Regions from separate parts of the Arthrobacter sp. P4_F11 genome, predicted to be linked through region 1. Evidence: riboswitches for the same ligand, from Rfam matches in the RefSeq annotation. Region 1 holds a riboswitch; each other region holds the start of a gene.

What was found. Region 1 has a riboswitch for S-adenosylmethionine ahead of metX (homoserine O-acetyltransferase MetX). Riboswitches for the same ligand answer to the same signal wherever they lie in the genome.
Region 2: linked by a shared signal. The riboswitch ahead of AC1DRO_RS12535 (aminotransferase class V-fold PLP-dependent enzyme) and the one ahead of metX (homoserine O-acetyltransferase MetX) in region 1 are both predicted to bind S-adenosylmethionine.
Region 3: linked by a shared signal. The riboswitch ahead of AC1DRO_RS18590 (DUF1737 domain-containing protein) and the one ahead of metX (homoserine O-acetyltransferase MetX) in region 1 are both predicted to bind S-adenosylmethionine.

The regions. Positions count from the first base shown of each region.
Region 1 is NZ_JBFUJK010000006.1:191,188-194,765, reverse strand. It holds gene AC1DRO_RS09120 (bifunctional o-acetylhomoserine/o-acetylserine sulfhydrylase) at 1-724, shown strand, start outside; SAM riboswitch class IV at 908-1,023, shown strand; gene metX (homoserine O-acetyltransferase MetX) at 1,035-2,174, shown strand; gene AC1DRO_RS09110 (MFS transporter) at 2,341-3,578, shown strand, end outside.
Region 2 is NZ_JBFUJK010000010.1:21,208-24,785, reverse strand. It holds gene AC1DRO_RS12535 (aminotransferase class V-fold PLP-dependent enzyme) at 1-1,291, opposite strand, end outside; SAM riboswitch class IV at 1,326-1,439, opposite strand; gene hisN (histidinol-phosphatase) at 1,517-2,347, opposite strand; gene rsgA (ribosome small subunit-dependent GTPase A) at 2,424-3,539, opposite strand; gene aroA (3-phosphoshikimate 1-carboxyvinyltransferase) at 3,523-3,578, opposite strand, start outside.
Region 3 is NZ_JBFUJK010000019.1:63,441-67,018, reverse strand. It holds gene AC1DRO_RS18595 (ATP-grasp domain-containing protein) at 1-835, opposite strand, end outside; SAM riboswitch class IV at 1,154-1,267, shown strand; gene AC1DRO_RS18590 (DUF1737 domain-containing protein) at 1,280-1,588, shown strand; gene AC1DRO_RS18585 (rhodanese-like domain-containing protein) at 1,585-2,004, shown strand; gene AC1DRO_RS18580 (O-succinylhomoserine sulfhydrylase) at 2,005-3,213, shown strand; gene AC1DRO_RS18575 (glutamate--cysteine ligase 2) at 3,253-3,578, opposite strand, start outside.

The DNA.
Region 1 (3,578 bases):
GGGCGCGGACATCGTGGTCCATTCCGCCACCAAGTACCTCGGCGGGCACGGCGCCGCAATCGCCGGCGTGATCGTGGACTCCGGCAACTTCGACTTCGGGAAAGACCCGGAGCGGTTCCCCGGCTTCAACACCCCGGACCCCACCTACAACGGCCTGGTCTACGCCCGCGACCTCGGAGCCGACGGCGCGCTGGGCGCGAACCTCTCCTACATCCTCAAGGCCCGGGTCCAGCTCCTGCGCGACCTCGGCTCCGCGGTGTCCCCGTTCAACGCCTTCCTCATCGCCCAGGGCATCGAAACGCTGAGCCTGCGCGTCGAGCGCCACGTGGCCAACGCCACGAAGGTGGCGCAATGGCTGGAGGGGCGGGACGACGTCGAATCGGTCGCCTACGCCGGGCTGCCGTCCAGCCCCTGGTACGAGCGCGGCCGCAAGTACGGGCCCAAGGGGACCGGCGCCGTCGTGGCGTTCAACATCGCCGGGGGAGCGGAGGCCGGCAAGCGGTTCGTCGATGCCCTCGAACTGCACTCCCACGTCGCGAACATCGGCGATGTCCGGTCGCTGGTGATCCATCCGGCGTCGACCACCCACAGCCAGCTCTCGCCTGAACAGCAGGTGATCGCCGGGGTGAATCCCGGGCTGGTGCGGCTTTCGGTGGGACTGGAGCACATTGACGACATCTTGGCGGACCTCGACGCCGGATTCCGCGCGGCCAAGTCCGCCTAGGCCGAAGCCCACGCGGAATTTCCCCACCTTTGCGGGCATGACGCCGGGAATCGCCGGCACTTCGGCGCGACCCGCCGGTCACGGCTGTCAAAGGTGGGGAAACTGCGGTGCTGACGGGTCCGGCTGTCACATGGAAGTCATAATCTTCGTGATTTCCGCACCCTGTTTCGTAGACTCGTACCAGGTCATGAGTGCCAGCGACAGCCCCGGCTTGCTGGCCGGCAACCCTCCTTTTGCGGCGGGGTGCCCCGGGTGAAGACCTGGCCTGCCGGTCAGCTGACGGCGGGCAAGTGCGAAGATAGGTCCTCACATGACGATTGCCGTCACCCGCACGGGTGTTCCCGAAACCAAACCATCCCGGACCCCTGACGGGACTGTCCAGTTCGTCAGGATCGGTGATCTGCAGCTCGAATCCGGGACTCCGTTGCCGGATGTGGTGCTCGCCTACGAGACGTGGGGGACCCTGAACGCGGATGCCTCCAACGCCGTGCTCATTGAACACGCCCTGACCGGCGACACGCACGTGACCCGCGGCGAGAGCGGGGAGCCCGGCTGGTGGGAACAGCTCGCCGGACCCGGGGCTCCCGTGGACACGGACAAGTATTTCGTCGTTTCGATCAACATCCTGGGCGGCTGCTACGGATCCACCGGGCCTTCCACCCCGGCCCCGGACGGGCGCCCCTGGGGATCGCGGTTCCCGCTGGTCACCCTGCGGGACACCGCCGCTGCCGAGGCGCGGCTGGCCGATGCCCTGGGCATCGGCAGCTGGTACGCGGTGCTGGGCGGCTCGCTCGGCGGCGCGCGGGCCCTTGAATGGGCCGTCACGTTTCCCGGCCGGGTCCGGCGCTGCGCCGTGATTTCCGTCGGCGCCAGCAGCACCGCCGAACAGATTGCCTTCGCGCAGGCACAGACGCTGGCCATCCGCCAGGACCCCCACTTCAGGGGCGGGGACTACTACGGCGGCCCGGAACCCGAGGCGGGGCTCGCCCTCGCCCGCCGCATCGCGCACATTACCTACCGCTCAGCGGCCGAACTGGACGGCCGGTTTGGCCGCAACGCCCAGGAGTCCGAGACGCCCCTGGAGGCCGGATCGCTGGCCGGACGCGGGCGCTATCAGGTGGAAAGCTACCTGGACCACCAGGGCAGCAAACTGGCCCGGCGTTTCGACGCGAACAGCTACATCGCGATCACCGAAGCCCTCATGAGCCACGATGTGTGCCGGGGGCGCGGAGGTCTCGGGGAGGCACTGGCCCCGGCCACCGCGGAGTTCCTGGTGGCGGCCGTGGACTCGGACCGCCTGTATTTCCCGGCCCAGTCCCGTCAACTGGCAGAGGCCCTGCCGGGCGGCCCGGAACTGCACATCATTCAAGCGCCGATCGGCCACGACGGCTTCCTGACCGAAATCGGCCAGCTCAGCGGGCAGCTCCGGGAGACCTTCTTCAGCCACTAGGCCGGCCCGCTTGTGCATTTTTGCAGATGCGCTCTGCACTAATGGCCGTTGAGGCTCAGGGCCGGAGCGTCCATACTCATGGGGAATGACGCCCTGTGCCCTAAATCACAAGCGTCCTCAGTCCAATGGTCCACAGGGTGTCGATGGAGACGCCGAAGGAGTCACGATGAGTACGGAAAACGCCGCAAGGCGCGCTGAAGAAACCGACGTCAAAACGTCCGGCCTGAAGAAGGTGGTGGCGGCCTCCATGGCCGGCACCGTGGTTGAGTGGTACGAGTTTTTCCTCTACGCCTCCGCCGCCACCCTTGTATTCGGCAAGCTGTTTTTCCCGAACACCGGTTCGGAACTGGACGGCATCCTCGCCGCTTTCCTCACCTACGCGGTCGGCTTCATTGCCCGCCCGATCGGCGGCATCGTCTTCGGCCACTTCGGCGACAAGTTCGGCCGCAAGCAGTTGCTCCAGCTGAGCATCATCCTTGTCGGCGTTGCCACCTTCGCCATGGGCTGCCTGCCCACCTTCGCGCAGATCGGCTACTGGGCCCCGGCCCTGCTGGTCTTCCTGCGCTTCGCCCAGGGCTTCGCCGTTGGCGGTGAATGGGGCGGCGCAGTCCTTCTCGTCGCCGAACACAGCCCGAGCAAGTCCCGCGGTTTCTGGGCAAGCTGGCCGCAGTCGGCGGTTCCGATGGGCAACCTCCTGGCCACAGCTGTCCTGTTCACCCTCTCCGCCACGTTGTCCTCCGCCGACTTCCTCAGCTGGGGCTGGCGCGTAGCCTTCTGGCTCTCCGCCGTGATCGTGCTGGTCGGCTACTACATCCGCACCAAAGTCCAGGACGCCCCCATCTTCCTGGAGGCCCGCAAGGAGGTCGAGGCCGGCCACAAGGGCTACGGCGTGGCCGAGGTCTTCCGCCGCTACCCGCGAGGCGTCTTCACCGCCATGGGTCTGCGATTCGCCGAGAACATCCTCTACTACCTTGTGGTCACCTTCTCGATCACTTACCTGAAGGTCATCGTCCAGACGGACACCTCGCGGATCCTGCTGCTGCTGCTTGTGGCGCACATCGTCCACTTCGCCGTGATCCCGATGGTCGGCAGGCTCTCGGACAACGTCGGCCGCAAGCCGGTCTACATGGCCGGCGCCATTCTTGGCGGAACGTGGGGATTCTTCGCGTTCCCGATGATGGACACCAAGAACGACCTCGTCATCCTCGCTGCGATCACCATCGGCCTGCTGTTCCACTCCCTGATGTACGCCGGCCAGCCGGCGCTCATGGCCGAAATGTTCCCGACCCGGATGCGCTACTCCGGCGTCTCGCTGGGCTACCAGGTCACCTCGATTGTGGCCGGTTCGCTGGCTCCGATCATCGCCGTCGCGCTCCTGGGCCAGTACAAGTCCTCGGTCCCGGT
Region 2 (3,578 bases), on a different contig from region 1:
CGGCCAGCAGGCGTTCGGCGTCCTCCAGCCGTGAGCCGAGGCCGAAGCTGGCCCGCAGGGAGCCGGCGGGCAGGCCGAGCCGCTTGAGCAGCGGGTGGGCGCAGAAGCGGCCGTCGCGCAGGCCAATGCCGTGTTCGGCCGACAGGTAGGCGGCCACCAGTCCGGCGTCGTAGCCTTCCACGGAAAAGTTCACGACGCCGATCGTGCCGGTGTCCGGCTGATCGCCTCCAGTGGAAGAAGCGGAGGAAGAATCAGAAACCGAATCGGCAAAGATCCGGTGCACGGTTACTCCTTCGATGCCCTGGAGGCCCTCGACGAGGAAGGACCGGATGGCGTCCTCGTGGGCCTGCCACTGCTCCGGGTCCAGGGCCGCAATGACCTGGGTGGCGCGGGCGAGGGCCGCCGCGCCGAGGACGTTCGGCGAGCCGCCCTCGTGCCGGGCAGGTCCCGTGGTCCAGCTGACGGAGTCGAGCCGGGCATCGCGGACCGCGCCGCCGCCGGCCAGGTGCGGGGTGCCGGCGTCGAGCCAGTCTGTCCGCCCCACCAGCACGCCGGCGCCGAACGGGGCGTACAGCTTGTGTCCCGAGAAGGCGAGGTAATCGACGTCGTCCGCGGCGATATTGATCCGCCGGTGCGGGGCGAGCTGCGCGGCGTCGACAACGATCCTGGCGCCGTATTCGTGCGCCAGTGCGGCCAGGGTCCGGATCGGGAGGATCTCCCCGGTGACGTTGGAGGCGCCGGTGACGGCCAGCAGGCTGACGCCGCCGCGGGCGAGTTCGTCGCGCAGGCGGTCCACGGTGGCCGCGAGGGTGGCGGCGGCCACGACGCTGCGGTGCGGGACATTCTGCCAGGGCAGGAGGTTGGCGTGGTGTTCGATGTCGAGGTAGAGGACCTCGCCCGCGGGCCGCCCGTCGCGCAGCGGCAGGCAGCCGGCCAGCAGGTTCAGGGAATCGGTGGTGTTGCGCGTGAAGATCACGGAATCGTCGGGCCGGCCGCCCACGAAGTCCCGCACGATGTCCCGGGCGTTCTCGTAGACGGAGGTGCTGATCTGCGATGCGTAGCCGGCGCCGCGGTGCACGCTCGCGTAGTACGGCAGGATTTCGTTCAGGTAGGCCGAGACCACGGACAGGGCCGGGGCGGAGGCGCCGTAGTCGAGGTTGGCGTAGCGCGCGTGGCCGCCGGTGATCAGCGGGGCCTGGATTTCGGCCCCGGTGACGGCTGCCAGCGGGCGGGCCGCGAGGGCAAGCCGTGCATGGAATTCAGGGGCAACGGGGAAAATGGCAGTTGTCATGGGACCTCACTCGAACAGGACCCCACACCGTGGGAATCCGCGCTTGCCGGGTCCGTTCCGGACCGGCCAGGTCGTCACCCGGGGCACCCCACCGCGACTGGAGGGTTGCCGGCCAGCAAACCGGGGTTTAGCGCTGGCACTCGTGACCTGCATCGAGCGTAGGACATCGGGGCAGCCGGGGAAAAGGCGGCCGCCGATTGTGAAGCGGATTATTACGGGCGCGGCTCAGTTGTTCGGGTGGGCTTGGAAGAGGTCGTCGAGTCCGGGGTTGAGCCGCTTGAGCACTTCCGAGTGCAGGATCGAATTGGTGGCCAGGGCGTTGCCGCCGAAGGGGCCGTCCTCGCCTTCGAGCGAGGTGAAGCGGCCGCCGGCCTCGGTCACGATCGGCACCAGGGCGGCCATGTCGTAGAGATTCAGCTCGGGTTCGCAGGCGATGTCCACGGCGCCCTCGGCCACGAGGCAGTACGACCAGAAGTCACCGTAGGCGCGGGTGCGCCACACTTCCTCGGTCAGGCCCAGGAACTCGTCCAGGTTCCCGCGTTCCTTCCAGCCGCCAAGGCTGGAGTAGGACAGCGAGGCGTCCTCGAGATTGGAGACGTTGGATACCTTCAACCGTGTGGCGGCGGCGAGCGAGCGGCCCGTGTAGGCGCCTGCACCCTTGGCGGCCCACCAGCGCTTGCCCAGTGCCGGCGCGCTGACGACGCCGACCACCGGCTCGCCCTCATCGACGAGGGCGATCAGGGTGGCCCAGACCGGGACGCCGCGGACAAAGTTCTTCGTGCCGTCGATCGGGTCGATGATCCACCGGCGGGAACCGTGGCCCGAGCTGCCAAATTCTTCGCCCAGGACCGCGTCACGCGGACGTGACCGGGAGAGCTGGCCGCGAATGGCCTCTTCCGCGGACTTGTCGGCATCGGTGACGGGTGTGAGGTCGGGCTTCGTCTCGATCCGAAGGTCGAGCGCCTTGAAGCGGCTCATGGTCTGGGAATCGACCGAATCTGCCAGTACATGGGCAAGGCGCAGGTCATCGTTGTAGCTCGAAGCGGGTTGACTCATGGTTCCAAACTACCGTCAAACCGGGCCGCCGGGCGGTAGGCCGCGGCACGGCGCCGCCGCCCCGTTGCTGGTCCGGCTAGGAGACGGTGCCCAGTTCCTTGGTTTCCTGCGCTTCCATCCGCGGGTCAGTGCCCAGCAGCCGGCGCAGGGACGCGAGCCTGGCCGGTCCCGAAGGCCCCGCGTGCCCGGCCGCAACCCACTTGTCGACGCCGCAGTTGACGGCGGTGGAGTCATGCTTGCAGCCGCGTTCGCAATCATCGGTGCCCGGCTCCAGGTCCGGGAAGGAGCGCAGGATCCGGTCCGGGTCCACGTGGGCCAGGCCGAAGGACCGGATGCCGGGGGTGTCGATGATCCAGCTGCCGGCCGGGGCATCGTTGACTTTGAGCGCCAGTGCCGAGGAGGACGTGTGGCGGCCGCGGCCGGTTACCGCGTTCACGCCTCCCGTGGCCCGCTCGGCCCCGGTCAGGGCGTTGACCATGGTGGACTTGCCGACGCCGGAATGGCCCAGCATCACGGTGACCTTGCCGTCGAGGTAGTCGCGCAGCTGGGATACCGCGTCCTTGTCGAGCCGGGCGGAGAGCCCGTCGTCGGAGCGGGCGTCGATGCCGGAAGCGGCGGAGTCCGCGGTCTTGGAGATGATGACGGGGAAGTCGAGGTGCTGGTAGTTGGACAGCAGCTCGGCGGGATCCTTGACGTCGGCCTTGGTGACGAGCAGCAGCGGCTCAATGCCGGCGTCGTACGCGGCCACCAGCGCGCGGTCGATGAAACCGGTCCGCGGCTCGGGGTTGGCGGCGGCGACCACCACCACCAGCTGGTCGGCGTTGGCCACGACGGCACGTTCGATCGGGTCCGTGTCGTCGGCGCTGCGGCGCAGCAGCGTCTTGCGGTCCTGGATCTTGACCAGCCGCGCCAGGGTGTCGGGCTCGCCGGTGACGTCCCCCACGAGGGAGACGAAGTCGCCGGCAACCACCGGGTTGCGGCGCAGTTCCCGGGCCCGGGCCGCGATGATCTTGCGTTCGTCCGCGGTCCCTTCGCCGACGACGGCGGTGTAGCGGCCGCGGTCAACGGTGATGATGCGTCCGGTGACGGCGTCGTCGTAGCTGGGCCGGTCCTTGGTGCGGGGCCGTGTGCCCTTCTTGTTCGGCCGGATCCGGACGTCGGACTCGTCCCAGGAATCAGTGCTGCGTGCCACCGGCGGTGTCCTCATCTGCGGCGGATCCCTGGGCCAGCA
Region 3 (3,578 bases), on a different contig from region 1:
CCCCCAGGGTCGCGCAGACACCCAGCACCACGGGCGTTCCGTCGGTGCGGCGGCGGATCTGGACCTGGACCGGCCCGGCCAGCCCGAGCGTGCGGACGGCGGCCAGGCCCAGCTTGCGCACATCCCCTGCCTGGTTCGCCGGCACCCTGCGGCTGACCTCGTCGCTGCCGGCGCGTCCATACGGAGTCCTGGTCTTCTCGAGGACCACCGCCACCGGCGCCATCGCGTTGCGTGCCGGAGTGCCGAACACCAGGCACACATAGTCGGCGCCCGGGATAAATTCCTGGACCAGTTGCCCCGCCGGCATGTTCTTCCAGCTAACGGAGTCGGTTCCGGCCAGCAGGTGGACACCATGGGAGCCTTTGAAGACCCGCGGCTTGACCACCACGGGGCCGCTGAGGCCGGCGAGGGATGCCGGCGCGGCGGCGAGGTCGCCCGGAACCGCGAACCGGGGCACCGGGATGCCGGCGGCTTGCAGCGCCCAGGTGGTGAACAGGTGGTCGTTGGCGAGGGCCACCGCGGCTGGGTCGGCCACGATGATCCGCACGTCCTGGGCGAATCCGGCGCGGGCCGCGGCCAGGAGCGGGAGCTCCACGGTGAGGGTCGGAATGATGACGTTGATGGCTTCGCGGTCCACCACCCGGCGCAGGTCCAGGACCATGTCCGGGTTCGTAGCCGGCAGGAGCCTGACCGCGGCGGCGGGAGCCTCCCCGGCCTGGCGGGTGTCGGCGCGGGCGTCGGTGCCGAGGTACGGGAGGCCCCGGGCTTCGAGCTGGGCCGCGACGGCCCGTCCGGCGGCGCTTGTAATCCCGGTAACGAGTATGCGCGGGCCCACGATTGCTCCATTCCGCCGTCACCGGCCGGACCGCGGCTGCGGCTCCGACCGTTCCAGCCACCGATTCCCAGACAGCTTGTTGATGGACAGACGAGTCGATTCCGGGACTGCTCGATTCACACATTGCTCGAATCACCTGCAGCTCCGGCCGACGCGTCGGACCTAATCCCCCCAGTAGACGGCGAAACGTCCCGGCAGACACGAGTGGGCTGTACCCGAAACTGGAGCCCGCCACTACTCGCCCGGGCCGCGGTCCGGTTACGGAACATGACGACGGCGGCCGTGCGGGCCGGCGTCGCAGGTGTTACGTTTTTGGGGAGTAATGAGAACCGGTGCCAAGCCCTGACTGGCCGGTCGGCAACCCTCCCTTTCGCGGCGGGGTGCCTCAGGTGAATACTCGGCATTCGAGAATTCGAGCTGCAAGCGTGAAAGAGGAGATCCGTCGTGCCCGAGACGTCAATACCCACAACAGCCACACCCGGTTCAGCACCCGGCGAGGAGAGGCTGGCCTACCGGCTGTTCACCGGCGCGGATGACCGCGCCTTTTGCGAGCGGGTGTCAGCCGCCCTGGCCGAGGGCTACGTGCTGCATGGAAGCCCCGCCGCCAGCTTCAACGGAAGCACCGTGATCGTGGCGCAGGCGCTGGTCCTGCCGGCCGCGATTGCCAGTGCGGACGCCGCCGTGGCCAATGCGGTTGATGAGCTCGACGCCGACGAATTTGGCGCCGACGGGGCCTTCGCGGGCCACGCATGAGCTACGCCGGAGACCTCAGCCCGCAGGAGGCGTGGGCCAAGCTGGAGGCCGGAGCCATCCTGGTGGATGTCCGGACCGAGGGCGAATGGGCCCACATCGGCATCCCGGACACCGCGGCCGCGGGCGAGAGCCGCAGCGATCCGCTCTTCATCCAGTGGAACCTCGCCGGCGGCATGCCGAACCCGCACTTCGTGGAACAGCTAAGGCAGCGGGCGCCGGCGGACACCGCCGTCGAACTGGTGTTCCTTTGCCGTTCCGGTGCCCGGTCGATCGCCGCCGCGACGGCCGCGACGGCCGCCGGCTACACCTCGTACAACGTCCTTGAGGGCTTCGAAGGCGAGACCGACCGCTTTGGCGAACGCACCGTCAATGGCTGGAAGAACCGCGGCCTGCCCACCAACCTCGGAAAGATCTAAGTGACTTTCAATCCCGACGCCGCCGGCTGGGCGGCCGACACCCAGGCTGTCCGTGGCGGCCTTGACCGCACCGGCTTCCAGGAAACCACCGAGCCGATCTTCCTCAACTCAGGATTCGTCTACGAGTCCGCGGCCGCCGCCGAGCGCGCCTTCACCGGGGAGGACGAGCGCTTCGTCTACTCCCGCTACGGCAACCCCTCCGTCGCCACCTTCCAGGAGCGGCTCCGGCTGCTCGAGGGAACGGAGGCGTGTTTCGCGACCGCGTCCGGCATGTCCGCCGTCTTCACCGCCCTGGGCGCGCTGCTGGCGGCCGGCGACCGGGTGGTCGCGGCCCGCTCGCTGTTCGGCTCGTGCTTCGTGATCCTTAACGAAATCCTGCCGCGCTGGGGAGTCGAGACGGTCTTCGTGGACGGCCCGGACCTGGAGCAGTGGCAATCCGCGCTGTCCGAGCCGACCACGGCGGTGTTCTTCGAGTCGCCGTCGAACCCGATGCAGGAAATCGTGGACATCGCCGCCGTGAGCAAACTGGCGCACGCGGCCGGCGCCACGGTGGTGGTAGACAACGTCTTCGCCACCCCGCTGCTCCAGCGCTGCGGCGACCTCGGCGCGGACGTGGTGGTCTACTCCGGCACCAAGCACATCGACGGCCAGGGCCGCGTCCTGGGCGGGGCCATCCTGGGCACCAAGGAATTCATCGACGGGCCCGTCAAGCAGCTCATGCGGCACACCGGTCCGGCGCTTTCGGCGTTCAACGCCTGGGTGCTCACCAAGGGCTTGGAGACCATGGCCCTGCGCGTCAACCATTCCTCGGCCTCCGCGCTGCGGCTGGCCGAATGGCTCGAGGGACAGCCTGCGGTCGGCTGGGTAAAGTACCCGCTGCTGCCGTCCCACCCGCAGTACCCGCTCGCAGTGCAGCAGATGAAGGCCGGCGGGACCGTGCTCACCCTGGAACTGCAGCCCTCCCCCGGCCGCACGGCGAAGCAGGCCGCGTTCGCACTCGTGGACGCACTGCGGATCATCGACATCTCCAACAACCTGGGCGATGCCAAGACGCTCATCACGCACCCGGCCACCACCACGCACCGCGCGATGGGCCCGGAAGGCCGCGCGGCGATCGGGCTCAGCGACGGCGTGGTTCGGCTTTCGGTGGGGCTGGAGGACGTCGAGGACCTGATCCGAGACCTCGGCCAGGCGCTCAAGCAGGTCTAGGGGCTTCCGCCCCTGCCCTGCACTGCCTCGGGCTCCCGGTCAGGCCGGGCGCAACCGGCCCAGGGCCGAACGATTGTCTGCCGGCCCCTCGGTGACGGGCCCCTGGGTGGTCAGTTCGATGGCCCGCTCGACGACGGCGGGCAGGCCGCCGGCCCGGAACGGGCCGCGCTGCAGCTGCGAACCGGTGCCCTCTGCCAGAATCCGCTCAACGCCCTCGCGCGCCAGCTCCAGCTCGCCCTGTTCCTCAAGCACCGGGGCCACGAAGTCCACGAGCGCCCTGACCACGTCCGCGGCCGGGGCCGGGGTGAAGGTTCCGAAGTCCAGGAGCTCTCCGCGCAGTCCGCAATTGCTGGCTTGCCAGGCGG